Regions from separate parts of the Plantactinospora sp. WMMB782 genome, predicted to be linked through region 2. Evidence: riboswitches for the same ligand, from Rfam matches in the RefSeq annotation. Region 2 holds a riboswitch; each other region holds the start of a gene.
The links. A riboswitch is a leader RNA that binds a small molecule or an ion and turns the genes downstream of it on or off. The one in region 2 is predicted to bind cyclic di-AMP.

Region 1: linked by a shared signal. The riboswitch ahead of ACN28A_RS14250 (NlpC/P60 family protein) and the one ahead of ACN28A_RS27115 (C39 family peptidase) in region 2 are both predicted to bind cyclic di-AMP.
Region 3: linked by a shared signal. The riboswitch ahead of ACN28A_RS04340 (coiled-coil domain-containing protein) and the one ahead of ACN28A_RS27115 (C39 family peptidase) in region 2 are both predicted to bind cyclic di-AMP.

The regions. Positions count from the first base shown of each region.
Region 1 is NZ_JBMHMC010000007.1:2,672,418-2,680,440, forward strand. Features, by position in the region: gene ACN28A_RS14245 (N-acetylmuramoyl-L-alanine amidase) at 1-2,015, opposite strand, end outside; cyclic di-AMP (ydaO/yuaA leader) riboswitch at 2,305-2,445, shown strand; gene ACN28A_RS14250 (NlpC/P60 family protein) at 2,458-3,498, shown strand; gene dcd (dCTP deaminase) at 3,601-4,179, opposite strand; gene ACN28A_RS14260 (pyridoxamine 5'-phosphate oxidase family protein) at 4,280-4,852, shown strand; gene ACN28A_RS14265 (zinc metalloprotease) at 4,870-5,880, opposite strand; tRNA gene ACN28A_RS14270 (tRNA-Gly) at 6,093-6,166, shown strand; gene ACN28A_RS14275 (DUF6941 family protein) at 6,288-6,707, opposite strand; gene ACN28A_RS14280 (hypothetical protein) at 6,707-6,901, opposite strand.
Region 2 is NZ_JBMHMC010000007.1:5,574,924-5,586,383, forward strand. Features, by position in the region: gene ACN28A_RS27090 (aminoacyl-tRNA deacylase) at 1-17, opposite strand, end outside; gene ACN28A_RS27095 (NAD(P)H-binding protein) at 167-1,009, shown strand; gene ACN28A_RS27100 (NADP-dependent oxidoreductase) at 1,045-2,145, shown strand; gene ACN28A_RS27105 (flavin monoamine oxidase family protein) at 2,257-3,858, shown strand; gene mdlC (benzoylformate decarboxylase) at 4,012-5,613, opposite strand; cyclic di-AMP (ydaO/yuaA leader) riboswitch at 5,869-6,009, shown strand; gene ACN28A_RS27115 (C39 family peptidase) at 6,495-7,316, shown strand; gene ACN28A_RS27120 (hypothetical protein) at 7,402-7,950, opposite strand; gene ACN28A_RS27125 (GNAT family N-acetyltransferase) at 8,131-8,928, opposite strand; gene ACN28A_RS27130 (CDP-glycerol glycerophosphotransferase family protein) at 9,048-10,748, opposite strand; partial or broken gene ACN28A_RS27135 (SDR family NAD(P)-dependent oxidoreductase) at 11,024-11,460, opposite strand, start outside.
Region 3 is NZ_JBMHMC010000007.1:543,982-555,441, forward strand. Features, by position in the region: gene ACN28A_RS04320 (hypothetical protein) at 291-566, shown strand; gene ACN28A_RS04325 (hypothetical protein) at 594-965, shown strand; gene ACN28A_RS04330 (hypothetical protein) at 1,090-1,479, shown strand; gene ACN28A_RS04335 (hypothetical protein) at 1,603-1,806, shown strand; cyclic di-AMP (ydaO/yuaA leader) riboswitch at 2,053-2,181, shown strand; gene ACN28A_RS04340 (coiled-coil domain-containing protein) at 2,189-3,292, shown strand; gene ACN28A_RS04345 (cellulose-binding domain-containing protein) at 3,414-4,655, opposite strand; gene ACN28A_RS04350 (hypothetical protein) at 4,914-5,681, shown strand; gene ACN28A_RS04355 (SRPBCC family protein) at 5,563-6,021, opposite strand; gene ACN28A_RS04360 (1-phosphofructokinase family hexose kinase) at 6,110-7,072, shown strand; gene surE (5'/3'-nucleotidase SurE) at 7,069-7,899, shown strand; gene ACN28A_RS04370 (STAS domain-containing protein) at 7,985-8,356, opposite strand; gene ACN28A_RS04375 (hypothetical protein) at 8,876-9,025, shown strand; gene ACN28A_RS04380 (hypothetical protein) at 9,249-9,668, shown strand; gene ACN28A_RS04385 (cellulose binding domain-containing protein) at 9,890-11,460, opposite strand, start outside.

The DNA.
Region 1 (8,023 bases), 2.9 Mb from region 2:
GCGCCGACCGGTGACGGCAGCAGCCGTACGTCGTCGGCGTTCACGAACATGATCCGGTGGCCGAACTGGATCTGGACGTACCGCATGTCGCCCCGGATCACCGTCCAGTCGCCGGGTGACGAACCGTCGAAGGTGGTGGCCCGGTAGTACTCGCCGGGCAGCACGTTCCCGACGGCGTACCGCTGACCGGCGGCGAGGGTGTACTGCAACGGGGTGACCGGCTGCACCGGTACGCCGGCCGGATAGGCGTCCGGCTCCGGGTACGCCCTGCCGTACACCGGGATCGTCGCCCGGCCCGGCTTCGGCGTCGCGACCAGCCCCACCGTCCACTTCACGGTCGGCTTCGACCTCGGGTTGTGGAACCACGCCCGCTGCCCGAGATACCAGATCGCGGTCCAGTCGCCCTGCCGGCCGGCGAGCGCGTACGTCTGCCCCGCCGACGCCCGCGCCCCGTGGTCGGAGATGTGCATCGTGTCCGGGGTGCCGTCCGGGCGCAGCCCGAGGTCGTTCACCAGCGGCGCGTCGGCGGCCGGTGCGGTGCGCAGGATCACCGACGACGACCCGCGCGCCGGGCACGGCACCCCGGCCGCCGTGCAGCCGGTGAACGCCGGCCGGTTGGCGGCGAAGTCCGGGTCGATTGTGACAAGTCCGGCGGCCGCTGCGCCGATGCCCCGGAACGGTGCCCTGAGCAGGTCGAAGTAGTGCGACCAGTCCCAGTACGGCCCGGGGTCCCAGTGCATGCCGCGCACGTTCGCCGGCAGGATGCCGGGGACGTTGTCGTGCCCGATGACGTGGTCGCGGTCCAGCGGGATGTCGTAGCGGTCGGCGAGGTAGCGGACCAGCTTGGCCGAGGTCCGGTACATCGCCTCGGTGTACCAGGTGCCCTGTGCGGCGAAGCCCTCGTGTTCCAGGCCGATCGCCTTGGCGTTGACGTACCAGTTGCCGGCGTGCCAGGCCACGTCCCTGCCCTTGACGTGCTGCGCGATGTGCCCGTCGGCGGAGCGGAGCGTGTAGTGCCAGCTCACGTAGGTCGGATCCTGGACCAGCCGCAGCGTGGTGTCGTAGCTGCCCTCGGTGTCGTGGATGACGATGTACTCGATCTTCTGCCGGGCGGGCCGGTCGGAGAGGTCGTGGTTGCCGTAGTCGCCCTCCCCGAACGCCTGGTAGGGCGCGGGGATCCACTCGCAGGAGATGTCGCGCGGGCACTCCAGCCCGTCCGGGCGGGGCCGGCCGGGCAGGCCGAGCCGGTCCAGCCAGTGCCGCTGCGGGACGATCCCGGGATGGCCGGGGAGGGTGATCCGGTGCCCGTCGTCGGTGGTCCGGCTGGCGCCCTCGGCGACGGTCCGGTACACCTCGTCGGCGAAGGCGGCGGCGGCGTCCGCGCGGTCGCTGCCGGCGTACCGGGCCACCGCGCCGTACCAGGCCGCCGGGTCGCTGGCCCGCCCCGTCGGCCCGGCCAGCGATTTCTGGTACGCCGCCAGCAGTGCCGCCCCGCCCCGGATGTTCGCCGCCGGTTCGGCGCGGAGTGCCCGCTCGTCGACGCCGGTCAGCGTGGCGGCGGCGTCCAGGGTCTGCCCGCCGGACGGTGCCGCCGCGCCGCTGCGGTCGTTGTTCCGGTCGCTGGACGGGGCGGCGGGTGGGTGTGCCGGTCGGCCGGGCCGGGCCGGGTCGCCGCGCCGGTCCTCGCCGTGTTCCGGGTGTTCCGGACCGGCGGCCAGCCCGGCGACGTCGGTGAGGTGCATCGGGCCGTATCCGCCGCTGGTGCTCGGGGTGCCGGCGTTGGTGTCCCAGCGGGATTCCAGATAGGAGACGCCCAACAGCACGCTCTCGGGTACGCCGAACTCGGCCGCCGCGGCGGCGTACTCGGACTGCCGGGTCTCGGCGGACTCGGCCTGCCGGGTCTCGGCCGGTGGCGGCGCGGCGGGCGCGGGGCTGGCCGGCAGCAGTGCGGCGGCGCCGAGCAGGGCGGTCCCGATCGCGATTCTCCTGCTCAGCGGGGTTGTCGTGGGAAGCATCGGACCTCCAGGGGCCGGGGGTGGGCCTGCCGATCACCTTCCACCCGGGACACGGCCGTGGTCAATACCTGCCGAATAAGCTCGTCGCTATGTAGAAATCTTTCACCTATACCGAGCGTGTCCGGCTCGGTTCTCGCGGGTCGACTCGGACGACGGTCGGCTCGCACCGTCCGCGACCGCTCCGACACACAACGAATCGACTCAGATCGCGGGGTTGCGTTTGGATAACACCCTTCTCTAAGGTTGGGGACCGTCGAGCCGACGGCAGGCCGCCTAGCCGGGCGGCGACGTCTCGACACCGCCGAATCGTCACACAGAGCGAACCGGGGACCCGAGCATCCTGGGGTGAATCCGCGCCTTCTGCGGTAGGGCGACACTCTTTCCGCCCGAACCCGTCAGCTAACCCGGTAGGCGGGCTACGGAAGAAGGAGTACGGACCCCGGTGGCTTCCCCTGCCCCGCCGCGGTCGCCCTCCCTCCCGTCGGCAGCCGCCGACGCCGGGAACGCGAAACCGCGCCCTCGACGGTCCATTCTCGTCATCGCCCTCACCGCACTCGCCAGCGCCGCCGTGCTGTTCACCGGCACGACGCCGGCGCTGGCCGAGCCGTCGGTGGCCGAGATCGAGCAGCAGATCGACACCGCTTGGCGCAAGCTGGAGCCGGTCGTCGAGAAGCACAACGCCACCCGGCAGGACCTCGCGGCGAAGAAGAAGCAGGTCGCCGCCCTGCAGAAGAAGATCGCCCCGCTTCAGTCGCAGATCGACGCCGCGATGAACAGGGTGAGCGACTTCGCCGTGCAGGCGTACAAGGGTGACAAGGCCTCGGCGGTCAACGCCCTGCTCACCTCGAAGTCGCCGACCGCGCTCGTCGGCCAGCTCTCGGTGCTCGACCAGTTCGCTCGCCAGCAGCAGCGCGAGGTGCAGGAGGTCGTCGACCTCAAGGAGAAGTACGCCGCCCAGAAGGCTCCGCTGGACCGGCTGGTCACCCAGCTGACCAAGACCGAGGCGGAACTGGCGGCGAAGAAGAAGGAGATCGACGCCGAGGTCGAGCGGCTGCAGAAGCTGCGGATCCAGGCGTACGGGAACGGCTCCGCCGGCCCGCTGCGGCCCGCGCCCTGCCCGGCCACCTACCCCGGTGGCCCGTCCGGCCAGGCGGTCAAGTTCGCGTGCGCCCAGATCGGCAAGCCGTACAAGTGGGGTGCCGAAGGCCCCGGCTCGTACGACTGCTCCGGTCTGACCCTGGCCGCCTGGGCCAAGGGCGGCGTCTCGCTGCCGCACAACGCCCGCGCCCAGCGCGGACAGACGAAGCGGATCAGCCGTTCCGAGCTGCGCCCCGGTGATCTGGTCTTCTACTACGCCGACCTCAGTCACGTCGGCATGTTCGTCGGCAACGGTTGGATCGTGCACGCCTCCCGGGCCGGCGAGCCGGTGAAGATGAAGCGGATGGACGACGGCGAGATCCACAGCTTCGGCAGACCGGGCTGAGATCTCCGGGTCGACGGTCTCCGGGCCGACCGAGTCAACGCAGAACCCCCGTCGCAGGTGCGGCGGGGGTTCTGCCGTTCGGACGACGGGGGGCGCCTTGCCTCAGCGGGTGGGCCAGGTGCGCCAGTTCTGCCAGGAACGGCTCGGCGTCGGGCCGCGCTGCCCCTGGTAGCGCGAGCCGTAGACGGCCGACCCGTACGGGTGGGCGGACGGCGACGAGAGCCGGAAGATGCAGAGCTGCCCGATCTTCATCCCGGGCCAGAGCCGGATCGGCAGGTTGGCCACATTCGACAGCTCCAGCGTGACGTGGCCGGAGAAACCGGGGTCGATGAAGCCGGCGGTGGAGTGGGTGAGCAGGCCGAGCCGGCCCAGGCTCGACTTGCCCTCCAGCCGGCCGGCGAGCTGGTCGCCGAGGGAGATCACCTCCAGCGTGGAGGCGAGCACGAACTCACCCGGGTGCAGCACGAACGGCTGGCCGTCCGGCACGTCGACGAGCGAGGTCAGGTCGTCCTGCTGGACCGCCGGGTCGATGTGCGTGTAGAGGTGGTTGTTGAAGACCCGGAAGAGCCGGTCCAGGCGTACGTCGATGCTCGACGGCTGCACCAGCGCGGGCTCGAACGGCTCCAACGCGAGGGTGCCCGCCTTGATCTCGATCACTAGGTCGTGGTCGGAGAGCAGCACCGGATCACCTTAGCGAGTGGCGCGACGGTGACCGGCCGCGACCTCGCCGATGGGTGGGACCGGGGTAGGTGATCGAACAGGTGTTCGATAGAATGTGGGCATGGCATCCTGGTCCGAATTCGCCTCTGACGAGCCACGACTCGCCGACGCGATCCGCGTCCTCATCCAGCAGTACGGTCCGGGTCTCGGCTACCTGGCGACCGTGCGCGCCGACGGTGGGCCGCGGGTGCACCCGGTGTCCCCGGTCATCACCGACGAGGGACTCTTCTGTTTCGTCGTCGACTCTCCGAAGCGGCGCGACCTCGAACGCGACGGCCGCTACGCACTGCACTCGTTCCCGCCCGAGGACAGCGACGACGAGGCGTACGTCGCTGGTCGGGCCCGGCCGGTGACCGACCAGGCCCGGGTGGACCAGCTCGCCGGCAACCTGCGGGCGGCTCCACAGGTCGACTGGCGGCTCTTCGAGTTCACCGTCGACGTCGCGATGGTGGCCCGGCACGGCAGCAACGGCGCCACCCCGCTCGCGGCCGGAGACCGGTCCGAGCGACCGGCCGTGCAGGTCTGGCTCGACCCGGCCGGCGCCGCACCGGGCACCCCGGTCGGCGCCACCACCGGGTCGAGGCGGCGCGGCCGGCGCCGGGCGGTGGAAGAGCAGCCCGTCCCGGCGCCCTGACCTGCCGTCAGCCACGCCTACGGCTCGCGGAACGCCTTCCACGCCTTGAGCATCCGGAACGTCTGGCCGTACGTGAACTCGTACATGCAGGCGTCGACCGAATAGTCCATGAAGTTGTGGATCGGGTCGGCGCCCGGCTTCGCCGTGCAGGTGTCCCGCCGTTCCGGGCAGCCGAAGGCCGGCTCCGCCTCGGCAGGCGTGTCCAAGACCTGATCGCCCTGCCCGCCACAGCCCTCCTGGAAGGTGTGGTAGAGATTCAGCCAGTGCCCGACCTCGTGCGTGGCCGTGTCACCGGCGTTGTACGGCGCCGCCGTCCCACCCGGCAGTGACTCGGCGAGCACCACCACCCCGTCGTACGGATCGAGCTTGCGCTCCGGGAAGGTGGCCCAGCCGAGCAGCTTCTCCGTCAGCAGCCCGGTGTAGATGTTCAGCGTGTCCTTGCCGCCGACCCGCAGCGCCCGCTTCATCTGGGTCTCCGTCGGGCTCTCCGGCGCGATCGGATACCAGGCGGGTCTGGTCACCCGATTCACCTTCTTCAACCGGAAGCGGAAGGGTGTCCAGGCCCCGCCGGTACGCCCGCCGAACGACTCGTTCAGCACCCTGACCTGGGCCTGGATCAGGGAGAGCGGGACGTCCCCGGCAGCCCGGGTCCGCCGCTCACTGATCACGTGGAACACCACGTCGATGGTGATCGTCAGTTTCTTCGGTACGCCGAACGGCGCCACCCCGACCCGTTGCGCGTACGCCGCGTCGAGGGCGCGGTCCCGCTCGGCCGCCTCGGCCGGAGTCAGCTCGTTGGGCTCGACCGCGTACGGCGCTCCAGGCCTGGCCCTGGCGTTCGGGTCGACGCCGTGCGGGATCCCTGTGTGCGGGCGCCCTTTTGCGGTCTCGGTGCAGGCCGCTACGCCGGATTCCCTGGCCGGGTCCGGAGGTGCCGCCGCCACCGGACCGGATCCGAGCAGCAGGACGAGAAGCACGCTCGTCATGCCGGTCGAACGCGACGACCAGCGCAGTCCACGGAACGCCATTGCCACACCCTTGCCTTCGGAGAGTGGTTCTGTGATGACACAGAGCCATAGTTGCAGGTGGGGCGGACGTTACCGGGCTCGGTCTCTGTTGCAAACGAAGTGGCGCGGCGTGGTTCGCTACCTGTTCGAGCAGGTGGCGATGGGGGTCGGGGTGGGACCCGGGGGTAGGTGAGTGCATGATCGGACCCGACCGGGTACAGTGGGGTCCGCTCGCGGGTGTAGTTCAATGGCAGAACATCAGCTTCCCAAGCTGACAGTGCGGGTTCGATTCCCGTCACCCGCTCCAACAACGAAGGCCCTGGTCAGGACATCAGTCCCAGCCAGGGCCTTCGATATTCAGGATCCATACTCACGTCGTGCGCCATGAGCACCGGTACACCTGGGCGTCGGCCCTGTCGTCGTCCGTGCTAGCGACGACCGACCGTGAATGCTGCTACATACTCTTGTTCTGCAAACGTCATGCGCCACTCGTAGCGACCCGGCGCGAGGGGAAGGGATGGGACGTTGAAAGCGAAAGAAGCATCAAGCATTGTGCCAGGGGCCAACCCGGGTGGTCGCCCGACCTCGACGCCGGCCTCGGTTGCAATGGAGGCTTCACCGTCTGCTGTAGGGACCTTGACTGGCCGCCCATCCGAGTCCAGTAGCTGTAGCTTGAGGGGGAGGCGCTGGTTTGCCCGATCCCATGGGATCTTGATCAGGACTGCAACGGCATGGGGCGCGGTGGGGGAGGACGTAACGGACCAACCTGCCCCCAGCATGTGGACTTTGCCAGACTCAGCCTGCGCAGCGTCGCAGAGGATGAGCTGCGCTTCGACGGGTGAAGCCATCAGTGGGCGGGTAACTCTCGCGTCGACTTGTTGGTCAGGTTGCTGATGATCTGCTCCACCCGTCCCGGTAGCTTCAGGTACGAGGTGTTTGACCAGGTCGGCCGCCCTGTGACGCCCTTCTCGCCCCGGTTGAACGCCTCTATGATCTTGTCTACCGGCTCGTCAGCCTCATAGAACTCGTCGTTGCTGGCCATGGGGTCATCATCCCTTCTCCTGGTGTGGCTGGCTAGCTATCAACAAAGTAAGCGCTGCCTAGGTTCCAAACGTCCCCAATCGGGTCATCGGATGGATATAGGACAACCAGGGCGCGTCTTCCTCGAAGCTCGACCTGGATGATCGCTCGCTCCCCACGATGTTCATCGATGTCCCAGCTGTACGTCAACCCGGCAACGCAGACCACGGCGTCCCGTACCTCGTCGCAGGTCAGTTGATGTTTGGCCGCAATCTTCTCCGCGGTTCGCCAGCTGATGTTGAGCACTGCCACCCAGACGGCACGCCGAGCCATCGTCACCACCGTGAATCTCGCGAGAGGCTTAGGGTAGATATCTCAGTGTTCTGGCCGCTACTGGCTGTTGGGTGGATAGGTCGGGCCGATACTCGCCTTTGATGGCCCGCATGACTATTGATACAGGTCGACCGAGCTGAGGAGGCTGCGCTGTAACGGCAGCCGAGGGAACCCCATGGATAAGATCAACTGGTATCCGCAAAGTGACGCCAGCACCGATGGCTATCGACTTCCACGCCTCGCGCGTGAGGTCGACCAAGCGCTCATGTCGACGGCGTGCCATTAACGTGCCATTGGGCCAGGACAGCGGAGGCCGTCCGGGGCCGCTAGATGATCGCCGTGACCAGGGCGCCAGTTGGTCAGGCGGCCTACCTTCGACACTTCCCAAGCTGACAGTGCGGGTTCGATTCCCGTCACCCGCTCCAACCGAGAGGCCCTGGTCAGGACGTCAGTCCCAGCCAGGGCCTTGGTTCTTCAAGGGCGGCGAACATGCTGCGTGCAACGTGTGGCCGACCAGGATGCTGGCTGTCCTTCGGACCGTCGGCACTTCGCGCCCGACCCATCTTGCCCATCGGATGTGGCCCTGCCCCTGGTCCGCTCTGGCGAGTACGGCAAATCTATTTGCGGGGGTACGCGGCCTGTAGCACCTCTCGAACGAGATCACTCGGGCGGCGGTTCGTCAGCTCTGCCACCTTCTGGATCATCTGGAAAGTCTGGTCATCGACTCGCACACTGAGTCTGTGCGAGGCCCCGCCTTCTTTCGAGAGGGATGGTCGGCCGACCCGTCGAGGAGTGAGCTTGCTGACGTCGT
Region 2 (11,460 bases):
GCGGTGATCGCGGACATGGCGCCACCGTACCCGCCGGCCGGCCGGCGCCGCCCCCGGTCCGTCATGCCGGCCACCGTCGTGCCCTACACCGCATTGCCGGCACGGACTTCGGACATCGGACCGAGCGGCCGAGCCGACTCCGTGGGTCTGGGGTTGACTGGGTGGCATGAACGACGCACCCGTCCTGGTCCTCGGCGGCACCGGCAAGACCGGCCGCCGGGTCGTCGCGCTGCTGCACCGGCACGGCCACCCGGTACGCGCCGCCTCGCGCTCCGGCTCGACCCGCTTCGACTGGCACGACGAGTCCAGCTGGACAGCCGCGCTGGCCGGAGCCGGAGCGGTCTACCTGGTCGACTCCGGCGGCACGGACGCGGCGGCACAGCTCACCGAGTTCTGTGCCCGGGCCGCGGCCGTTGGGGTCCGCCGGCTGGTGCTGCTCTCCGCCCGGGACTGGGGAGCCTCCGGCGACCCCGAACTGCTGGCCGGCGAGCGGGCGGTCCAGCAGGCCGGGCTCGACGCGACGATCATCCGGCCGACCTGGTTCGCACAGAACTTCAGCGAGTTCCCGGTCCTGTGGCATCCGCTGCGGCGCGGTGAACTGGTACTGCCGACCGGCGACGGCCTGGAGCCGTTCGTCGACGTCGACGACATCGCCGAGGTGGCGGTGGCCGCCCTGACCCGCTCCGGACACGCGGGGCAGACCTACCAGCTCTCCGGTCCACGACTGCTCGGCTTCGGCGCCGCGGTACGCGAGATCGCCGAGGCGACCGGCCGGGACCTGCGCTACCGGGCGGTCTCCCGGTCGGAGTACCTCGCCGGGCTGACCGGGGCGGGCACCCCGGCGGAGGAGGCGGAGAGCCTGGTCCGGAGCCTCGGCTGGATCGCCGAGGGACGCAACGCGTACCTCTCCGACGGGGTGCGGCAGGTGCTGGGGCGCGAGCCCCGGGACTTCGCCGACTACGTCCGGGACACCGCGCCGACCGGTGCCTGGGACCCCGACCGGGGGTAGGAGTGTCGACCAGCAGCAGCGGAGGGAGCGAGCGGATGTCGATCGAAGCCAGCGCAGGCGCGGGTCGGGACGGTGCCGGGACCGGCGGTGCTCACACCGGCCGGCCGGAAGATCGGCCGGGGCCGACCGGCCGGGAGGTCCGGTTGGCGGCCCGGCCGCACGGCGAACCCGGCCCGGAGAACTTCGAACTCGTCAGCACCACCGTGCCGGCGCCGGGACCGGGGCAGATCCTGGTGCGGAACACCTGGATGTCGGTCGACCCGTACATGCGGGGGCGGATGGACGACCGGAAGTCGTACATGCCGCCGTTCCGGGTCGGCGCCGCCCTGGACGGTGCCGCGATCGGCGAGGTGGTCACCTCGGAGGCGCCGGCGGTACCGGTCGGGGCGACGGTGTCGCACAGCCTCGGCTGGCGCGAGTACGCCGTACTCGACGCCACCGCCGCGACCGTCGTCGACACCTCGGTCGCGCCCGCCGAGGCGTACCTCGGGGTGCTCGGGATACCCGGGCTGACCGCGTACGTGGCACTCACCGACACCGCCCCGGTCCGTCCCGGGGACGTGGTGTTCGTCTCCGCCGCCGCCGGCGCGGTCGGCTCGCTGGCCGGGCAGTTCGCCCGCAGGCTCGGGGCGGCCCGGGTGATCGGCTCGGCCGGAGGGCCGGAGAAGGCGCGGCGGCTGGTCGAGGAGTTCGGCTACGACGCCGCCGTCGACTACCGGGCCGGATCGGTCCGCGCGCAGCTGGCGACGGCGGCGCCCGAGGGGATCGACGTCTACCTGGACAACGTCGGCACCGACCACCTGGCGGCGGCGCTGGACGCGCTGCACATCGGCGGCCGGGTGGCGCTGGTCGGGGCGATCAGCCTCTACAACGCGACCGCCCCGGTGCCCGGTCCGACGAACCTGGTGCTGGCGCTCACCAAACGGCTGAGCCTGCGGGGCATGCTGGTGACCGACCACCTGGACCGGCTCGCCGACTACCTGCCACTGGCCACCGGTTGGCTGGCCGACGGCTCGCTGCACACCGCCAACACGGTCCGGGACGGGATCGAGGCGGCCCCGGACGCCTTCCTGGAGATGCTCCGGGGCGGCAACGTCGGCAAGATGCTCGTCCGGCTCGCCGCCGGCGCCGGTTAGCGGACGGGGCCGGGGCACCAGGCGGGAAACAGATCGGCAATCTTCTCCGTTCCGTCGCGGAAACACACTCCTTACAGACTCGGCGTCCCACGGATCTGGTGAGGAGACGGTATGAACCAGCACGACCAGTCCTCGGTCAGCCGCCGGGGCTTCCTCCGGGCGGTCGGGGTCAGCGGCGGGGCGGGCGCGATGCTCGCCACCATGGGCGCGCTCGGGCTCGCCCCGACCGCCGCGTCGGCGGCACCGCCGTTCCGGGCACCGAACCGGTCCGACTTCCAGCTGACCGGCCGCTCCGGCGCCCGGGTCGTGGTGCTCGGCGGCGGCGTCGCCGGCCTGGCGGTCGCGTACGAGCTGGGCAAGGCAGGGTACGACTGCACGGTGCTGGAGGCGCGCTCCCGCCCCGGCGGCCGGAACCTGACCGTCCGGGGCGGCGACGTGGAGACCGATCTCGACGGGCAGACCCAACGGGCCGGCTTCTCCGACGGCGTCTACTTCAACGCCGGGCCGGGCCGGATCGCACAGTGGATGGTCACCATGGACTACTGCCGCGAGCTGGGCGTGCCGGTGGAGGTCTTCACGAACGCCAACGCGGACGCCTGGATCTACAACGCCTCGGCCGGGATGACCGCCCCGGTCCGCTACCGCACCGCGCGGGCCGACGTCTACGGTTACGTCTCCGAGCTGCTGGCCAAGGCGACCGACCAGGGTGCGCTGGACGACCGGCTGACCGCAGAGGACAAGCAGCGGCTGCTCTCCTTCCTACAGAGCTTCGGCGCGATCGGCGGGCGTACCAGCGGATGGGCGTACACCGGCACCGGCCGGCGGGGGTACGCCAGCTATCCCGGCGCGGGCAACGACAGCGGCGTACCGCTGGGCGCCCCGCCGCCGCTGGCGGACGTCTTCGCCAGCAACGTCGGCCGGTACTTCTCCTTCGAGCTGGGCTACGACCAGGCGATGCTGATGTTCCAGCCGGTGGGCGGGATGGACCAGATCCCCCGGGCGCTGGCGAAGGCGGTCGGCCCGCACCGGATCCAGCTCGGGGCCGAGGTGACCGGGGTGACCGACCGGGGCGGCCGGGTCGAGGTGACCTACCGGAAGGGTGGCCGGGAACGCCTGCTCCGGGCCGACTTCTGCGTGGCGACACTGCCGCCGCACCTGATGGCCCGGGTGCCGCACAACCTCGGCACGGACGTGACGGCGGCGCTCGGCAGCTTCCCGGCCACCGCCTCCGGCAAGATCGGGTTGGAGTACCGCAGCCGGTGGTGGGAGTCGGACCAGCGCATCTACGGCGGCATCACCGAGACCGACCTGGACCTGGCGCACATCTGGTACCCGTCGTACGGCTTCCACGGCCGGCGGGGGCTGATCGTCGGCTACTACAACACCGGGGCGAACGCGCGGGCGTACAGCGCGCTGACTCCGGCGCAGCGGCAGGAGCGGGCGGTCATGCAGGGGGTGAAGATCCACGGCGAGAAGTACCGCTCGGAGCTGGCCACCGCGTACTCGCACGCCTGGGACCGGACCCGCTTCCTGGAGGGCGCCTGGACCTCGCCGCCGCACGGCACCGCCGGCTACGACCTGCTGCTCCGGCCGGCCGGGCGGGTCTACTTCGCCGGTGACTGGCTCAGTCACGAGGTGGCCTGGCAGCACGGCTCCTTCGTCTCGGCCCGCTCGGTGGTCACCGCGCTGCACCAGCGGGTGATGGCGGCCTGAGGCGCCGTTCCCGGACCAGCGGGTGACGGCGGCCTGGGACCGCGGTTCCGGGACCAGCGGGTGGACGCCGGCCTGGGACCGCCGTTCCCGGTCCAGTCGATGACCACGGGCGGAGCACTTCCGGTTGCACCCGGAGGGCTTCGGACGGCTGCTTCAGAGCAGTGGTGCGACGTCCCGGCTGATCGGCACGGCGAGCACGGTCGGACCTTCCGTGCCGAGTGCCGCCCGGAACGCCGTCCGGAACTCGTCCACCGATTCCACCTGGTGCGCCGTGCAGCCGTAGCCCCGGGCGATGCCGGGGATGTCCAGGCCGGGCAGTTCCAGGCCGGGCACCCCCGGGGTCTCCTCCAGCTCGGCGAAGGCTTTCAGCACGCCGTACTCCTGGTTGACCGGCACCACGAAGACGACCGGTAGCCGGTGCTGGGCGGCGGTCCAGAGCGCCTGCGGCGAGTACTGGAACGAGCCGTCCCCGATCACCGCCACCACCGGCCGGTGCTGCCGGATGTCCCGCTGGGCGAGCGCGATGCCGACGGCCGCCGGCAGTGCGAAGCCGAGTCCACCGCTGGCCATCTTGAAGTACGAGCCAGGCCGGGTGATTGTCAGTTGCCGGTGCAGCACGCTGAGGTTGGAGGGGGACTCGGGTACGACGATCCCGTCGGCGGGCCACTCGGCGGCGAGTGCCCCGAAGAGCGCGTCCGGGGAGAGCGGGGTGTCGCCGGCCGCCTCCGGCGGGGCGGGCCGGGGCGGCGGCAGCGGTCGGTCGCTCGGCGGCAGCCGCTCGGCCAGCCCGGCGCAGGCCAGCGTCACGTCGCCGACCAGGCTGTCCCCGACCGGCGCCCGGGCCGCCTCGGCGGGGTCGTCGGTGACGTGCAGCAGTCGGGTCCCGTCCGGTAGGTAGCCCCGCCGCCCCGGGACGTACGGGTAGTAACGGAACACCGGGGCACCGATCACCAGTACGGTGTCGTAGCCGACCAGTTTCTCGGCCAGCGGCCCGATCGCCGGCGGCAGCAGCCCCTGGAACTGGGGGTGCTGCTGGGGGAAGCCGACCCGGTCGGCGAACGGCGGCTGCCAGACCGGTGCCCGGGTCCGTTCGGCGAGGGCGACCGCCTCGGCCCAGCCGCCGGCCCGGTCGACCCCGGAGCCGATCACCAGCATGGGCTGCCGGCTGCTCGCCAGGATCTCGGCGAACCGGTCCAGTTCCGCCGGATCGGGCGCGATCCGGGTGCTCACCCGGCGTACCTGGGCGGTGCCGTTGGCCGGTTCGTCCCAGTCGTCCAGCGGCAGGGAGAGGTAGACCGGCCCGGCCGGCGGCTGTACCGCGGTGGCCAGCGCCCGCATGAACGCCTCAGGGATGTCCTGGGCGCGCAGCGGCTCGTGGCTCCACTTGACGTACGGCTCGGGAAGTTGGGTGGGGCGCACGTTCGTCAGCATCGGCTCCGACAGGCTCATCGTCCGGGTCTGCTGGCCGGCGGTAACGATCATGGGTGTCTTGTTGTGCCAGGCGGTGACGAGGCTGCCCATCGCGTTCCCGGTGCCGGGCGCGGTGTGCAGGTTTACGTGCACCGGACGGCCGCTGGACTGGGCGTAGCCGTCCGCCATCGCGACCGCCGACGCCTCCTGTAGGGCCAGCACGTACGCGAAGTCGGCCGGAAAGTTCTTCAGAAATGGCTCCTCGGTGGAGCCGGGGTTGCCGAACAGGGTGGTCAGGCCCAGGGAACGGAGCAGGTCGTAGGTCGCTTCGTGCACCGTTGTCATCGAAAGGAGCCTCCTGGTGTCCTCGTCCCATACTCGGGCGACCGGGCTAAGCCGGTCATTTCCGTCATACCGCACCCGTACATGATCATGCCGGTTTATCTGCGCGACCGTCCGTGACCGTCGGGTGGCCCCCGGAGCTCCAAATCGCGGTCCTGCTCACTGTTTTCGCTGCTCACTGGGCTTGGCAACAGCCGAACGCGGACAGTAATGTCGGCAAGTCCGCCATCGGCCCCTTGGTCACCGCCTGGTGACACCGGTGCGGACCCGCTTAATCGTTCTGTGACGAGCCGGGGACCCACAGTTATCTGGGGTGAATCTTCGGGCTACGGCCCGGGGTAGGGCGGCCTTCCCGCCCGAATCCGTCAGCTAACCCGGTAGGCGGTGTCGGAAGGAGTAGTTGTTCGTGCCGCATCACCCGGGCTCCGGCCCGTCCCCCCAGTTTCCTCGCTGCGTCGCGGCGCCGCTCCCGGCCGCCGCGACAGCCGTACCGGACCACCCGGTCCCCGGCCGGGGCCCGATCCTGATCCGATAGCGGGCTGTGCCGCGGAGGTCGTCGACGCGCGGGTCGTCCCGGGCGCGCCGACCGGCTCGCCGGCAGGTCCCGGTACCGCGCCGCAGGCCGGCGGCGACGGATCGTGGTGGCGCTGATTCCACCGGTACGCCGACAGCGGTGTCCCCACCCCTGGGCACATCGTGGGTCCCTCCGTCTCCGCCATGTCCGTCGGCGCGCGCCTTTCCGGTGCCATTCCGCGCGATTTCCCGGCACATTCCGGCAGCGATAAGAAACGTCGCGTCACCACCCCGTCCCCCGGTAGTGGTGGCACGCATTCCCCTGGAGGACAACGTTGAAGCACGCAATTAACGGGCGGTTCAGGACTGCCATGTCGGGCCGCCGGAACCGGCTCGCACTCGCCTCGGCAGCGGTGCTCGCCGCCGCCGCCTCGACCGGGGTCGTGCTGGCCTCGACCGGCTCGCCCGGGGCACCGGGGACCGGCTCGACGGTCGCCGTCGCCGAGGTCGGCGCCCCCGTCGCGGATCAGGCCGGAGCGGCCGCCACCACCGCGCCGCGGACGACGGCGCCGCAGACCACCGCCCCGGCGACCGAGACACCGACCACGGCACCGGCCAGCAAGGCGGCCAAGGTGGCCAAGGCGGCTCCGACCAGCGCCCCGAGCAAGCGGCCGGCACCGCCCGCGACCAAGCTGCTGGACTACGATTTCCAGACCCAGATCAACGGCTGGTACTGCGGCCCGGCGGCCACCCGGATCGCGCTCACCGTCCGGGACAAGCAGCCGAGCCAGGACTCCGTCGCCGCCGACCTCGGCACCACGACGAGCGGCACGAACTCGGCCCAGGACACCACCCGGGTGCTCAACAAGATCATCGGTACCGACTTCTACCGCACCACGGCCATCCCGGGCGGCGCGGCCACCCCGGCCCAGATGGACCGGCTCCAGGCGGACGTGGTGCACGCCGTCACCAGCGGATACGCCGTGGTGGTGAACATCGCCGGCTCGGCCACCGACCTCGACGGCGGCTGGCACAGCTACCCGGGCGGGCACTACCTGACGGTGGTCGGCTACCGCGACGACGGCCGTACGGTGAAGATCGCCGACCCGGCCATCCCCGGCGAGGACAGCAACTACTGGATGAGCACCATCGACCTGGCGAACTGGGCGGCCACCCGCGGCTACTCCTCCTGACCCGCCCCACCCTCCCGCACGGGTGTAAGGGCCCCCTCCCATCGCATTTTGTCTAGGAGGGGGCCCTTCCTTACACCCGTGCGGGTCACTGGCCCTCCCACACCGCCTTGGCGCCTGTGTCACCGGTGCGGAACACGTAGTAGAGGGCGGCGCCGGCCGCGGCCAGGGCCAACACCCCGAGCACGAGGCTCAGCACCGGTGAACCCGTGGCGGCCGGTGCGGCGCCGGCGGCCGCGCCGTCCGTGCCGTCCCCGTCGGCGGTCGCGGCTGGCCGGGTGGCGGCGGTGCGGGGCTTGACGAGGAGGACCAGCGCCAGGGTCAGCACGCCGAGCGCGATGGTCGCGTACAGGGTGTTGGTGCCGAGATCCTGGTGCTCCGCCAGCCGGGGGACGTACTCCGGGCTGACCCGGTTGCGCGATTCGAGGCGGGCGAGGAAACGGTCACCGGAGAGCTTGGCCATCAGCGCCGCGACCGGGGTGGCGACGGCGAGCAGCCCCAGCACCCAGCGCAGGTGCGGGCGGACGAACGGCAGGAACGCGTACCCGACCGCGGCCAGCGCGAGCAGTGGCACGAAGACCACCGCGGCATGGACCAGGAAGGGGTGGGCGGGAATGCCCATGAACTCCTCGAGCACCGGAGCCTCCTCGGCGACAGATCGGATCGGCGAAAGACAGGGTGGGACGACCGGCGTACGGGCCGGTGGCGGAAAGCTCCGGCAGCCTGGCAGGCGTGCGGACCGTTGACATGGTGCCCGTGGCACTGGTCCTTGACAAGGGTCGGCGGACTTCGACCGGCGGTCCGGACCAGCGTCAGTTCACTGTGGACCTTCGTCGGACGTGGCCGCGGCCACCGGCGCCTCGCCGACGACGTACTCGGTGTACTCGGCGACCGGGGTGAAGCCGAGCCGGTCGTAGAGCTTGTGCGCGGCGGTGTTCTCCGCTGCGACGTTCAGCGCCACCGTGTCGACGGCCTCCAGCAGCCGCCGGCAGAGCGTCGCCACCACGGTGCTGCCCAGCCCCTGCCCCCGGTACGCCGGAGCGGTCGTCACGTTGCCCAGCGCGCTCACCCGGTAGCGCGGTGACCAGACGTGCACCCCGGCGACGGCGACCAGCCCACCGTCCCGGCGCAGCCCGACGTAGTGACCGGTCTCGACCATCCGCGGGTCGAACCAGTTGCCCGGATACGCCGCCTGGTAGAACGCGGTCAGCTCCGGTACGTCCGCCTCGGTCAGCACCTCGCCGGCCGGCGCGACCCGGGCCAGCCGGTCCGGGTCGGTGAGCGCCATCTTCAGGTGCGCCCCGCGCGTCCGGACCGGGTACTCCCGGGCCAGCACCTCCACGCCGCCGGGGGAGAGGTGCGCCTCGAAGTGCCGGGGCAGCAGCGGGAGGAGACCGGTGAGCAGTTCGGTAAGTGGTGCCGGGGAGCGGTGCAGTGCCAGCAGCACCGGCCTGGGCGCACCGTGGTAGAGCAGCGCCACGGCCTCGCCGCACCGGTACCAGTTGGTGTACGGCCAGTAGAAGTCGTCGAGGTCGCCGAGTTCGTACGCGTGCAGGTGCGGGTCGCGGCGCAGCAGGTCGGCCAGCTCGTTACGGTCGTGGCTGGTCCTGATCATCGTCACCGGGGCATCATGGCACAGCCCGCGAGCACCCTCGGCGCAACGCCACCCAGCCGCCCACGGGTCCCCGCCCACGGGTCCCCGCCTCAGGAGCACCGGCAGGCGAGGGGGCGCGGTCAGGGGACCGGGGCGGGGCGGGGTGTCGGTACCGGCGGGGGCGTACCGGCACCGGCCACCTGCCGGCGGGCCTCGTCGAGGAACCCGTCGGCGTAGTGCTGCTCCGGGAAGTCGCCGAGATAACGGGTCCGGGTCCGCCACCGGGTCTCGGCCAGCGGATCGCTCTCCAGCAACCGGTCCAGCACCTCGTCCAGGTTGGACAGTTCCGGGTCCAGCACGTAGCCCGAGCCGGCCAGCGGGAAGCCCTCGACGAACCGGTCGCCCTCGCCGACCCGGTCGGTGACCGCGTACGGCTTGCCCGAGTAGAGGTAGTCGGAGATCACCGCGGAGACGTCCGAGACCAGCGCGTCGGAGGCGTTGACGCAGTCGACAAGGCTCATCTTCCGGGCCGCGTCGGCGCCGAATACGTGCCGCCGGCCGGTGCCGGCCCGGTGCTCGGCGAGGAGCTGCTCGATCCGGGCGAGCTGCCGGGCCGACGCCGGGTTCTGCGAGGTGTAGGGGTGGGCGCGCAGGACCACCGTCACGCCCCGGTCCAGCAGCCGGCGGACCAGCTTCTCGCCGACCGGCAGCGAGCAGTGGTCGACGTCGGCGTTGTGCCCGGTCCAGGTCGGCGTGTAGAGCACCACCTTGTCGGCCCGGTCCCGGATCGGCTCCCGGCGTACCGCGATCGATTCCACCTGCGGACGGCCGACGATCGCGAACTTCTCCCGGGGAATCGTCACGCCGTTGCGGGCGTACCTGTCGATCGCCGCCTGCCCGGCCACGAAGATCCGGTCGAAGATCGCGGAGACCGGGTTGGCGCTCGGCGCCTTGTCGCTGTCGCCGTGGTGCAGCTGGATGTGCGTGAGGTGGGCGTACCGGATGCAGTGGCTGTTCTTGGCGCCGTGGTTGACGTAGAACGCCACCCGCAGGCTCGGCACGATCGCCTCGTCGATCGATCGCGGCGTCGGGCAGACCACCACCGGCGCCTTCGTGGCGGCGGAGATCGCCGGCAGGAAGTTCGGCTCCCGCAGCAGCACCACGAACGGCCGCCCGATCCGCTCCAGGTACGGCAGCCACATCATCACCTGGTATTCCGAGCCGGGTGGCGCGGAGAAGTGCAGCAGGAACTCCGGCTGGTGCCGGCGCAGCGCCTGGGTGACCGCGCTCTGCCCGGCCGAGGGGCGCAGCCGGCGCAGCGCGAGCGGCCCGACCGCGCCGATTCCGGCCGCCGCGCCGACCAGCACGGTGAGCAGCAGGGCGGGCCAGGCCGGGAGGGTCAGCGCCGCGCTGCCGGCGAGTACGGCCAGCAGGACCAGCACCGCCGGCCCGAGCCGGTCGGCGACCAGCAGCGGCCAGGCCCGTACCCCGAGGTTTGCCGAACGCACCTCCAGCTCGGCGGCGTCCCGCAGCGGTCGCTCGGCCAGGGTCAGCCCGAGCAGGGTCAGCCCGGTCAGCGCCAGGGCCAGCCAGTTCAGCCCGGACTCGGGCACCCGGTGCGCGTAGCCGACGAGTACCCCGGCGATCAGCAGCACCGGCTCGGCGACCAGGTCGGCGCGGGGGTTGACCCGGCGTTCCAGCCAGACGGCCACGGCGCCGGCCACCGCCAGGGCCAGCCCGAGCAGTTCGGCCGAGGTGAGGGCGAGGAGCAGGAAGGACAGCACGGCCAGGCCGGCACTCAGACACCGGACGGTCAGTTTCCTGACCAGATCGCCACGCATTCGCTTCCTTCCTGGGGCGGACGGTCGCCGGATCGCGGCCGGCGGGGGTGCGGGACCGGGCTAGGGAGTGCCGACCCGGGGCGGCGGCACCAGGTGGTTGGCACGCTGCCGGCCGATCCGGCCGACTCCGGCCTCCCGGTCCGGCAGCGGTTCCGGGTCGGCCGGTTCCGCGTCCACGGCTTCCGCGTCCACGGCTTCCGCGTCCGCCGGTTCCGGGTCGGCTGGTGCGTCGGCCTGGCCGGTCGGGTCGCCGGGTTGGCCGGTCGGATCGCCGGGGGAGCGGCGGACGTCGACCACCTGGCCGGTCAGCCCGGAGAGCAGCACGTCCAGCGAGACCCGGGCCACCGTGTCGGCGGCCAGCAGGGTGTGTTCCGGCTCCTCGCCGAACGCCCGGGTCCGCATCGGGGTCGCGGTCCGCTCGGGGTTGACGCAGTTCACCCGTACGCCGAACTCCGACCACTCGTCGGCGAGCGCCTGGGTGAGGTTGACCACGGCGGCCTTGGTGGCCGAGTAGAGCGCGTACCGGGCCCGGCCGCGGGTGTAGGAGCTGGAGGTGTAGAGCAGCAGTTGGCCCCGGGTCTGCCGCAGGTAGGGCAGCGCCTGCCGGGCGATGTCCACCGGAGCGACCAGGTTCACCTGGAGCATGTGCGCGATCGTCGCCTCGTCCATCTCGGCGAGGGCGCCCATCCGGAGCACCCCGGCGGTCACCACC
Region 3 (11,460 bases), 5.0 Mb from region 2:
CCAACATCGCCGCCGCCAACCGACACCACGCCCGCGACAGCACCCGCCCACTGGCACTAATTCGGCATCACCTAACGACTTCGCCGGAGCCCTGACACTCCACCATCCTCTCGTCAGGAGTTGCAGAAGCCATCATGAAGCCGGAATGAAACCGCTGACTGCTTGGCTGGCTACTGGTCGAGGCTGAGCGTCCGAGGGTTGTCCCCCTGATGGTGGGCGGATTCAGCCAGTTTCCTGACCGGCTGTCGGCAGTCCTCGCGGACAGGCAATCAAGAAAAGGAGCCACGTGTATGAAGATCAGACGTACCCTGATGGCGGCAGCGATCGTCGGCTCGGCAGTGCTCGCGATTGGCGGCGCCTCGATGACCGCAAGCGCTTCCGAGGTCTCCGGGCAGTCGTCGGCCGGCGAACGGGTCCTGACCCCGGCAGGATGGCGGAAACTGGGCACCTATTCCGAGGCCCAGTGCTACGAGCACGCCCGAACGTGGAATGCGAGGCCAGGCTTTTACGCCGAGTGTCGCAATGCCACTGGCATCACAGCCGAACTGTGGGTGTACCAGTACTGAGCCGTTGCCAGCAGCACCCGTACCGCCGTGACCGTATCCATCGTGGACACCGCCTGCCACGGCATCGGTGACCGCAGTCGACAAGAGAAGGAGAAAGACGTGCGTACAAGGGGAGCGCTCGCCGCGCTGCTGATGGTCGCAGGGCTTACCGTGACCGCCATGACCGGTAGCGCCGCTCATGCGTCGGCGTCGACCGGCGTCGACCGAAGCCACACCGGGTCGCCTTCCAGCGAGTCGCTGAGGCCGGTCTGGGACTACTACGCCTCCTACACGGACCTTGCGAGCTGCATAAGCAGGGGTGAGAAGGGCTATGGCGGCGGCCTGGAGTGGGAGGAGTACCAGTGCTACTACGTGGCGCCGTCCTTGTACGACTTGTACGTCAACGCATGGTGGGGCTGATTGGTTCGACCAGGACAAGCGTCCATTCCGGCCGCAGGCGACCCAAGAAGGTCCGGAGTCTCCAGACACTTCGGAGCGCTGGGGCGGCGGTACGTGTCGTGATCCGCAACTAGGGAGGAACAAAATGCCGAAACGGGTAACGGTCACACTGGCCATGGTGGCGGCGCTCCTTGCCACAATCGCATTCAGTCCCCCTGCGCAGGCTTCTCCTGCCCCTGAGACGGTCGCCTCTGCGCAAACCGTCGAACCACTCATCGACGAGCGGGCGTGTAATGCCAGTCAGCTGCCGCGTCAAATCTGGCTGACCTACACATCACGTCCGACACGGTGCTTCGGCGGCACCGTCGGTAGCTTCAACCTGGGCAACAATCCCGCGACTCCCGTCCAATGGCTCTCATCCGGGGATTACCACGGCACCATTTACTGCGTCGGCCTAACCCTGCCGTTCGGCCCAGCGACCGATGCGCTGTTGAAGAGGACATGCACTCGCCTCGAGATCCGTCCGGCAAGCTGATGTAGCTGCAACACCCACAGTGGGTGGTGGCGCGGGGTGTGCGACTGGCTATCCACTCCGCCCACCACCCCACGGTCGCCGGGTCGCCCGGGGCATTTCAGCCCGGGCTCCCACACAACGAACGTGACAGCCTTCCGTCATTGCGCTCTTCCCGCCTATCCGTCAGGACTCATTGCCGATACGGGCACGGGTTGCCGGCGGCACCCGTCGGGCAGGCAGCCCGCGCTCTGCGCCGCCCTGGCCGCCCCGGCGGCGGTACTGGCCAGCCTGCTGCCCGCCCGCCGGGCCGCCCGGGCACCCCTCGTCGCAGCCCTCGGCAACGAGTGACAGCCTGCGTCCGAACCCACCGACGGGGATGGTCAGCGCTCCCGCGACTCGCACAGTCACCATCAGAACTCACCGATAGTTAGCGGCATCTTAAGTTTCCGGCCGGTACCGGCGATATTTGTCCGGATACATCCGCCCGAAGCAGGAGGAACGTGAATTCGGCTCTGACAACTCCACGTATCCCCGGGCGGCAACTGCCGGTAGGCTCGGCTCCGGTCTCCGCCGGGCGGCGCCCTCCGGCGCCTGCGGGGGCCGTCGCCTAATCGCCACGCGGCGAGCCGGGGAACCACGTACCAGGGGTGCATCCGCGCCAGCGGTAGGGATCTTCCGTCCCGAACCCGTCAGCTAACCCGGTCGGCGGCTGACGGAAGGACACTGTCATATGCCGTTCCTGGCACCCACCCGACACGCTCCGGCGTCCGCGCGGAACGCCTCGGGACCGTCCCGGAAGCTCGCGACCACCGCGGCGCTCACCCTGGGCATGGTCCTCGCGGCGCTCGGCGGCGCACCCGCCGCCGCGGCACCGGAGTACGCGACCCCCGGGGCGCTGGCCGCGGCTCCCGGCGGCGACGACATCGACGGAGGCACCGACAGCCTGCGCGAGCAGCTTCAGGCCGCCAGCAAGGGCTATCTGAACGCCAAGAACAAGTTGGACAACTCCGTCAAGCGGCAGAAGGAACTGAACCAGCAGCTTGCCGCGCTGCGCGCCGAGGTGGCGACCCGGAGCGAACGGGTCGCCGAGATGGGCAACATGGCGTACCGGACCGGCCGGCTCGGGCAGGTCTCCGCGCTGCTCAACAGCGGCTCGCCGACCAGCCTGGTGGACCGGGCCGCCGCACTCGACACGATCTCGGCGAACGAGAGCCGGGAACTGCGCGGGTTGCAGGAGAGCCTGGACAAGGAAACCCAGGCCAAGGCCGCGCTCGACAAGGAGATCGGCGAGCAGCGCAAGCAGGTCGAGGTGATGGAGACCCGCAAGAAGCAGGCCGAACGGGCGCTCGCGGCGGCGAACAACAGCGGCGGCGCGGGCTCGGGGATCAGCGGCAGCGGCGGCGGTTCCGCCCGGCCGGCACCCCGCAACCCCGACGGCTCCTTCCCGGACGAGTCGTGCAGTCTCGACGACCCGACCACCAGCGGCTGCATCACCCCGCGCACCCTGCACGCGCTCAAGCAGGCCCAGGCGGCCGGCTTCACCCGGTTCGTCTCCTGCTTCCGCAGCGGTGGCAGCGGCGAGCACCCGAAGGGCCAGGCCTGCGACTTCGCCGCCCAGAAGAACGGGTTCGGCGGAGTGGCGACCGGTGGCGACCGGACGTACGGCAACAACCTGGCGGCGTACTACGTGCGCAACGCCAACCGGCTCGGCGTGCTGTACGTGATCTGGTTCAAGCAGATCTGGCTGCCGAGCAGTGGCTGGAAGACGTACAACGGGGGCAACGGGGACCCGTCGAGCGACCACACCAACCACGTACACCTCTCGATGAACTGAGGATCGGTCGCGTAACCTGTCGCGGACCGCCGGCACCGCCCGCCACCCCTGGGCAGTGCCGGCGGTCCGCTTTCCGGTCAGGCCGCGACCGCCGGCCGGGTAACCCGCTCGGGTACCCCGGTCAGCAGCCGATCCGGCTCGAACCGAGCGCCACGTCGTCGAACCAGAGCGTGTCGGCGCCCTCGCCGTAGCTCTCCCAGCCCAGCCGCAGGTCGGTGAGGTTCGGCCGCCAGTTGGCCCGGTTGTACCACTGCCCGTCGACGTCGTGCGTGGGCGTGCCGTCGGCGGTCAGCCCGGTCACCGCGGTCCCGTTGACCCAGGTGGAGAGCCGGCCCTGCGTGCCGTCGACCATGAACTCCAGGCAGGACCACTGGTTGACCGGCAGCGGCATGCTGAGCGCCACGCCGTTCGGGCTCTGCTCCGGCAGGGTGGCGTCGTCCGAGGCGCGGTTCCACTGCAACGCGCCGTTCTGCCCGCCCATCCGCAGGTCACGGTTGCCGTCGGCGGCGTCGCGCATGGCCAGGAAGGTCACGTGCGAGGTCGGCAGCGCGGTGGTGTGCCGTACCCAGAGCCGGGCGTAGCGCACCGCGCCGACCCCGCTCAGGTCGCGGGTGGAGCCGACGAAGACGTGGTTGCAGTAGCCGACCGCGCCGTTGACGCGTACCGAGCGGGTGCCCTGGTGCGCGACCGAGGTGTCGATGCTGGCGGTGCCGCTGCCCGAGCAGTCCGGGTAGCTGACCGCCCAGTCGCCCGACGGCGTGGCGCCGGTCTGGTTCTCGAAGCCGTCGCAGAGCACCGCCGTGCCGCAGCCGCTCGGCGGCGGGGTGTTCGGCGGCGTGGTCGGCGGCGGGGTGAGCGTCGGCGGGGCGCTCGTCGGCGGGGTGGTCGGCGGTTGGCTGGTCGGCGGCGCGGTGCTCGGCGGGGTTGTCGGCTCGGCGCCGTTGCACGGCTCGCCGTTCAGGGTGAACCCGGTCGGTGCCGCCGAGCTGGCCGAATACGTGCCCTGCACGCCGAACTCGGTCGAGCCGCCGGCCGGCAGCGACCCGTTCCAGGCCACGTTCCGGGCGGTCACGGTCGCCCCCGACTGGGTGACCTGGGCGTTCCAGCCGTTGGTGATCCGCTGGTCGCCACCGTAGGTCCAGGTCACGGTCCAGCCGTTGACCGCGACGTCCCCGGCGGTCACCTTGACCGCGGCGGTGAAGCCACCCGTCCACTGGTTGGCCTGGTAGTCGACCCGGCAGCCGGCTGCGGCCTGGGCGGCCGGCGCCAGGCCGGTGCCGAGCACGGCGACGCTGCTCGCGGCGATCGCGGTCATCGCGGCCAGGGCCAGCGAGACGCGACGGTACGGTGCGGAGATCCGCATGGGAGTTCCTCTCGGACGACTGCCGGCGCCGTCGCCGTGGCTGGCGCGTGCCGGCAGTGCGGTTACGACGACGAGCGACGCGGTACGCCCGACGCGTACCGGCCTCGTTGTGCTGCCGTGACCGGCTCCCCTGGTCACCCGACCACCACGACGCCCCGGCCAGCCCGTACCCGGTCGCCCCGTGACGGCGGCCGACCAAGCTTAAAGACAACCATCGATGCGAGCAAACACCGGAGCGGGTTCTTCCGTGATCAGGGAGTGTCCGGCCGGCTCCGGCAGGCCGAACGCTCCCTGATCACGGCAGGGCACCGCGATCTGGACCGGGAGCTGGCGCTGCGCGGAACGTACGTCGAGCTGCGTACCCGCAGCGCCCACAGCCGCACGACGTCACGCCGGGCTTCCGCCGGCAGCATCACCGGTATGAAGCTTTCACCGCCCTGGCGAAAAGCCCTGCTCACCCTGCACGTGGTCACCGCGGTCGGCTGGCTGGGAATCGACGTGGTGCTGCTGACCCTCGGTGTGGCCGGAGCACGCGGCGCCGATCCCGACCTGGTCTATCCGGCGGCGGCGCTGGTCGGGCAGGCCGTCTTCGTACCGTTGAGCGTGCTCGCCTGGCTGGTCGGCCTCGCCAGTGCGCTGCTCACCCCCTGGGGCCTGGTCAGGCACCGCTGGGTCCTGGTCAAACTGGTGATCACCACCGTGATGGTCGGGGCGGTGCTCTTCGCCCTGCTGCCGAACCTGCGGGCCGCCGAGCTCGGCGCGGCGACCCCGGCGGACGCCCGGCAGGGGCTGCTGGCCGCGCCGATCGTCTCCTGCACGCTGCTGGTCGTCGCCACGGTGCTCTCCACCTACAAGCCGTGGGGTCGGACCCGCCGGACGGCGGGCGCCGCCGGGAACGGGCGGGCGGTCAGGGCTGCTGGCCGGCGGCGGCCAACGCGGCCGGCAGCCGATTCGCCAGTTCCAGGTGCGCGGCCCGAGCCTGCCGGAACGCGTACCGGAACAGCGGCGCGGGCGCCGACAGGGTGATCTCGACGTCGACCCGGAGCAGCCCGTCCGGCTCCCCGGTCACCCGGGTCCGGTTGTGCAGGGTGGTACGCGGCCACTGCCGGGCCACCAACTCCAGTTCGTCGGCAGCGAGCCGGAGCAGGTCGGCCCGGTAGGTGGTCCGGAACCGGAGCGGCCCCCAGCGCAGCCGGTCGGTGACCAGGTCGCTGCGCAGTGCCCCCGGCCCGGCGGGTCGGGGGCGGACCCGCACGACGAACGGGTGCAGCTCGCCCTGCCGTCGCACGTCGCCGAGCAGCCGCAGCGCGTCGGCCGGTTCGCAGCGTGCGTGCACCCGATAGCGAAATGAGCCGGTGCGCGGCACCAACCGAGTCTAGGAAACCTGGCGGCAAGCCGGCCAGCTGCATGAATAGCGGCTAAGTGGGTATCTAACGGGCGTGAGCGGACATGTCATGGTCTTTGCCCCCGACCCGCAGTTGACGGTCACCGTCGACCAGCCGGCCGAGGAGACCGAGATCCACCTGCACCCCGGCGGCCAGGGGGTGTGGCAGGCCCGGATGATCAACTGCCTGGGCGTGCCGGTGGTGCTCTGCGCCGGCCTCGGCGGCGAGATCGGGCAGGTACTCGAACCCCTGCTGGCCAGCGAGGGCGTGGACCTTCGGGTGATCCACCGGGAGTCCAGCAGCGGCGGTTACGTGCACGACCGGCGGGACGGCAAGCGGCACGAGATCGCCTCGGTGCCGGGTCATCCGCTCGCCCGGCACGAGTTGGACGAGCTCTACAACCTCACGCTCAGCGAAGGACTCGGCGCCGAGGTCAGCATCCTCAGCGGCCCCGGACACCCGTCCCTGGTCGCACCGGAGATCTACCGCCGGCTCGCCGCCGACCTCGGCCACAACGGCAGCCGGGTCGTCGCCGACCTCTCCGGCGCGCACCTGGCGGCCGTGCTGGAAAGTGGCGTGTCGGTGCTCAAGGTCAGCCACGAGGAGCTGCTCCGGGACGGCCTGGCCGACGACGACGGCGAGGCCGAACTGGTCCGGGTGATCCAGGCCCTGCACGCCCGGGGCGCCGAGACGGTGGTGGTCAGCCGGGCCGAACTGCCGGCGCTGGTCCTGGTCGACGGCGAGATCGTCGAACTCGACATGCCCCGGCTGGAGGTCGCCGACCACCGGGGCGCCGGTGACTCGATGACCGCCGGAGTGGCGGCCGTGCTGGCCCAGGGCGGCGACATCCGGCTCGCGATCCGGACCGGCGCGGCGGCGGGTGCCCTGAACGTCACCCGGCACGGGCTCGGCACCGGACGGCCGGACGCGATAGCCGGCCTGGTCGACCGGGTGAAGCTGGCACCGATGCGGGTGGACCGGCAGGACCGGTTGACCCCGGACGAGCTGGCGCATCGGACCACGAAGCCATGACGATCCGGGTGCTTGTCACCAACGACGACGGCATCGCCGCCCCGGGGCTGCGCTGGCTGGCGCGTACGGCGGTGGAGCGGGGACTGGACGTGGTGGTGGCCGCCCCGAGCGAGGAGGCCAGCGGGGCGAGCGCCGCGATGAGCGCTGTCGAGCGGGACGGCCGGGTGGTGGTCGAGGAGCACCCGCTCGAGGAACTGCCCGGCACACCGGCGTACGGGGTGGCCGGCTCACCGGCGCTGATCACGCTGATCGCCCTGCACGGGGCGTTCGGGCCGGCACCGTCGCTGGTGCTCTCCGGGATCAACCGGGGCGCCAACGCGGGTCGCGCGGTGCTGCACTCCGGCACGGTCGGCGCGGCCTTCACCGCCGCCGCGAACGGCTGTCACGGGATGGCCGTCTCGCTCGACGTACTCGCCGTGCACGAGGCGAGCACCGGAAGTGGCGGTGCGGCGGTGGCCGTACCCCGGCCGGACCGGGACGAGCGGCGGAACTGGGCGACAGCGGCCCGGGTCGCTCTCGACCTGCTGCCCCGGCTGACCGCCGCACCCGTGCAGAGCGTGCTGAACGTCAACTCCCCCGACGTGCCGTACGAACGGCTGCGCGGGGTACGCCGGGCCAGGCTGGCCGGGTTCGGCCAGGTGCAGATGACGGTCGCCGAGGCCGGCAAGGGCTTCGTGCGTACCGCGCTGGAGGAGGCCGGGCAGCGCGTAGAGCCGGGCACCGACCTGGCGTGGCTGACCGAGGGTTACGCCTCGGTGACGGCGATCCGGGCGGTCACCGAGGCGCACGACGCGGATCTGTCCGGACTGGACGATCCACGGGGATAGCGGGCGAGATTCCCGGTCCGCGACGATCGGCGCGGGGTAGGGAGCGAATTCCCGGTCCGCGACGATCGGCGCGGACCGGGGACGGTCAGGCGCCGGGGACCTTTACCTCTTCGGCCACGGCCGAGGCGCCCGCGAAGTAGGGCTCGGGCGCGCCGAACAGACCGAGGAGCCCGGTGACCCAGAGCTGCCGGTGGACGAACCGGCTCGGTTCGGTGACCACGAGCTTGACGCCGCTGACCTCCGCGGTCTGGAAGCCGGCGACCATGGCGCTGATACCGACGGAGTCGATGAAGCTGACCAGTCGCATGTTGAGCTCGATCCTGGACGGTCGCCCCTTGGTCAGAACTCCGGCGATCGCCTCACGAACCTCGTACGCCGTATCGACGTCGATTTCTCCCCGAGGGGCGATCTCCACAACTCCACCAGGCAGGACCGACTTGACGATCGACAGGCTCACGCGAGCACCTCCACTCGCCCATGTCCGGGCGCCTAATCAGTACGCGGGCCGCGACCGAGAGTATTCCTCTCACGGCCCCGATCGCCACCCTTCCGGACGGGCAATCTATTCAACGAGCCGACAAACCTACCCGGTAACGGGGCAAACTGCGCTAAATTTTCCTGCGCCGTCGGCATCGACACCTCCGTCAGTTGCACCCTCAGCGTAGCCGCCTACCAGGTCCGGATGGGCGTCCGGTGCCCTGTGTCGCAGCTCGCGGAACGCCGACCGGACGGCACCGCGCACCGGTAGGTGAACCCGTGTCGGCTTCACGACACCGACCGGCCGGATGTGAGGCGGGGCTGCCCGGCGCTGCGAGCCCGGTACGACGCGGGGGCCGCGCCGACGCTGCCAGCCCTGTTCGTGGCGGGGCGGCTGGGCACGGTTGTCCGGCGCGGGCGGGTGTGTCGTCGGCCACCTAGCATGGGCTGATCCGTCCGTCGCAGCGTACGGGCGCCCAGGGCTCGGAAGGGACACCTGATGCTGAGGAAGTTGATCGGACTGGCCGGCGTCGGCGCACTGCTGGCACTCGTGCTCGCCTGCGGATTCGGCGGCGGAGGTGACGGCGAGGACGACGATGACGGCGGCGACGATTTCGCCCGTCGTGCACCCGTCGTCCAGCTCCGCTGAGCGGCTGCCCCGCCGCGGGGGCGGGCCCGGTCACTCCCGGGCACCGGGCCCGTCGACCGCCGCGGCGGCGGCCACACCGGGTCGGAGCAGATGTCGGGACATGATCGCGGGTTTGCCAGGTAGGGCGCCTGGGCACCTCCGACAGTAGTAACCCGCAAACCGCGCCGAACAGACGCCTCTGTCCGAAGTGGCCGCTTCGTTCGGCAACCGAGGAGGTAGCACGATGCTCGGAACCAACCTGCTGAAACATCAGAGCAAGCCCGAGCGGATCGCCGACCAGGCGTGGGAGTACCTCACCAGTACGGTCAACTCGGCCGGCGACTCGGTGAAGCACACCGCCCGCTCGGCCCGGCGGACCGGCGCCCACCTCGGCAGCCACGCCGGGGACCGGATGGGTGCCGTGACCGACGAGGCCCGGGTACGGGCCGGCCGGGCCTACGACGCGCTCGCCGGCCGGCGCCAGGGACTGCCCTGGGGCTGGTTGATCGGGGCGGGCCTGGTCGGCGCCGCCCTGGCCTGGGCCGCCTCCAGCGCGTCCCGGGCCGCGCTGGCCCGCGCCGAGCGGGAACTGCCCGACAGCGACCGCGTCGAGTTCGTGGACGTCGACCGGGCCAACTCGGCGGTCCGGGCCGACACCGCCTGAGACCGACGGACCCGCCCGGCCGGTCGGGCGGGTCCGCGCGGAAGTCGGGGCCCGGCGCGTTTCGCGCCGGGCCCCGACAGTGCGGCCCCGATCCAGGTCTGCCTCGATTCCGCGCGCAGCCCAGCTGTCCCCCGCCTCCGCGCGCAGCCGCCCGAGTTGCCTCAGCCTCGCGCGCAGCCGCCCGAGTTACCTCAGCTCCGCGCGCAGCCGCCCGAGTTACCTCAGCTCCGCGCGCAGCTCAGCGGTGCGGGTACGGCGTTCGCACCGCTCCAACTGCCGAGGAAGCCGAACGTCGTGGCGGCGTTCGGCGCCAGGTTGCCGTTGTACGCCACGTTCCGCACCGACACCGACGAACCGGCCTGGGTGTGCGTACCGCCCCAGATCTGGCTGATCGTCTGCCCGTTCGCGAAGGTCCAGCCCACCGTCCAGCCGGTCATCGTCGACGTACCCGTGTTCCGCACGGTCACCTCGGCCTGGAAGCCGCCCTGCCACGAACCGGTCACCCGGTAGCTGGCCGCACAGGCCCCGCCCGGCGCCGACGTGCCGGTCGGGGTCCCGGTCGGCGGGCGGGTGGTCGGGGTGGCCGTGGGTGGCCGGGTGGTCGGCGTGGCGGTCGGGGTGGCCGTCGGCGGGCGGGTGGTCGGAGTGCTCGTCGGCGGATTGGAGGGACCGCCGAGCCGGTCGGCGACCAGGATCCCCCGGCCGTTGGTGCCGAGGTAGACCCGCCCGTAGACCCTCGGGTCACCGGTGAGCGCCTCGCCCATGTTGCCGTACTGGTGCTGGTCGTCGTTGATCCGGACCCAGGCGGCACCCGCGTCGTCCGACCGGTACACCCCGCGGACGCCGTCGACGGTGGCGACCGCGAAGACCGCCGGGTACGCCCGCCCGGGTGCCGCCCGGCCGAACCCGACGTTCACCGCGCTGCTCACGTTCGACAGCTTCGTGAAAGTGGCGCCCGAGTCGGTGGACCGGAAGATTCCGGTCTCGCCGGCCAGCCAGACGTCCCCCTCGGCGCCGGCCACCGCCTTGAACCTCGCCCCGCTGGCCGGCAACCCGGTGGCGGCGGTGGCGGTGAAGCTCTGCCCGCCGTTGGTGCTCAGGTAGAACCGGCCGGCCGAGTAGCCGTAGAACCTGTTCGGGTTCACCCGGTCCGCCTCGATCGTGGCGTTCGCCGGGATGCCGCTGGACTGGCTCCACGAGTTGCCGTACCCGACGGAGTAGACCACCTGCTGCCCGGCGTCGCCCGGCGCCCAGACGAACCGGCTGCCGTCGGTGGCGGCCGCGACCGTGCCGCCGCTGTTGATCCCGCCCGGCTCCTGGCCCTGGAACCAGTTCGTCCCGCCGTCGGTGGAGAAGGCGACGTGGCTGTCGCCCGGCCGGTCGGCGTCGGTGAAGTTGCCGGCCCGGACCATGATGCCCGGGTTCAGCTCGGCGAAGTCGAGGCTGGTGGTGCTGGTGAAGACCGGCTGGGTGAACATCGTCGCCGGCACCGCGTCCAGGTTGGTGTGCCGGAAGCCGCCGATGTCGCCGAGCCCGCTGACCAGTGGAGCGCCGGTGGGCGGGCTGACCAGGTCGAGTACGGCGGTCTCCTCCAACCCGCGGACCATCGGCCGGATGGTGACCGTGCCGCCGCTGTCCCAGTCGCGCAGGTTCGTGGTGCCGTAGATGGTGGCGCCGGTGCCGTACATCAGCCGGTTGCCGTCGAACGGGTCGATCTCGACGGACTCGTTCATCCAGCCGAGCTTCGGGGTCTCCTCCGGCGGGGCCGGGTTGGCGCCGAAGGTCAGCCACG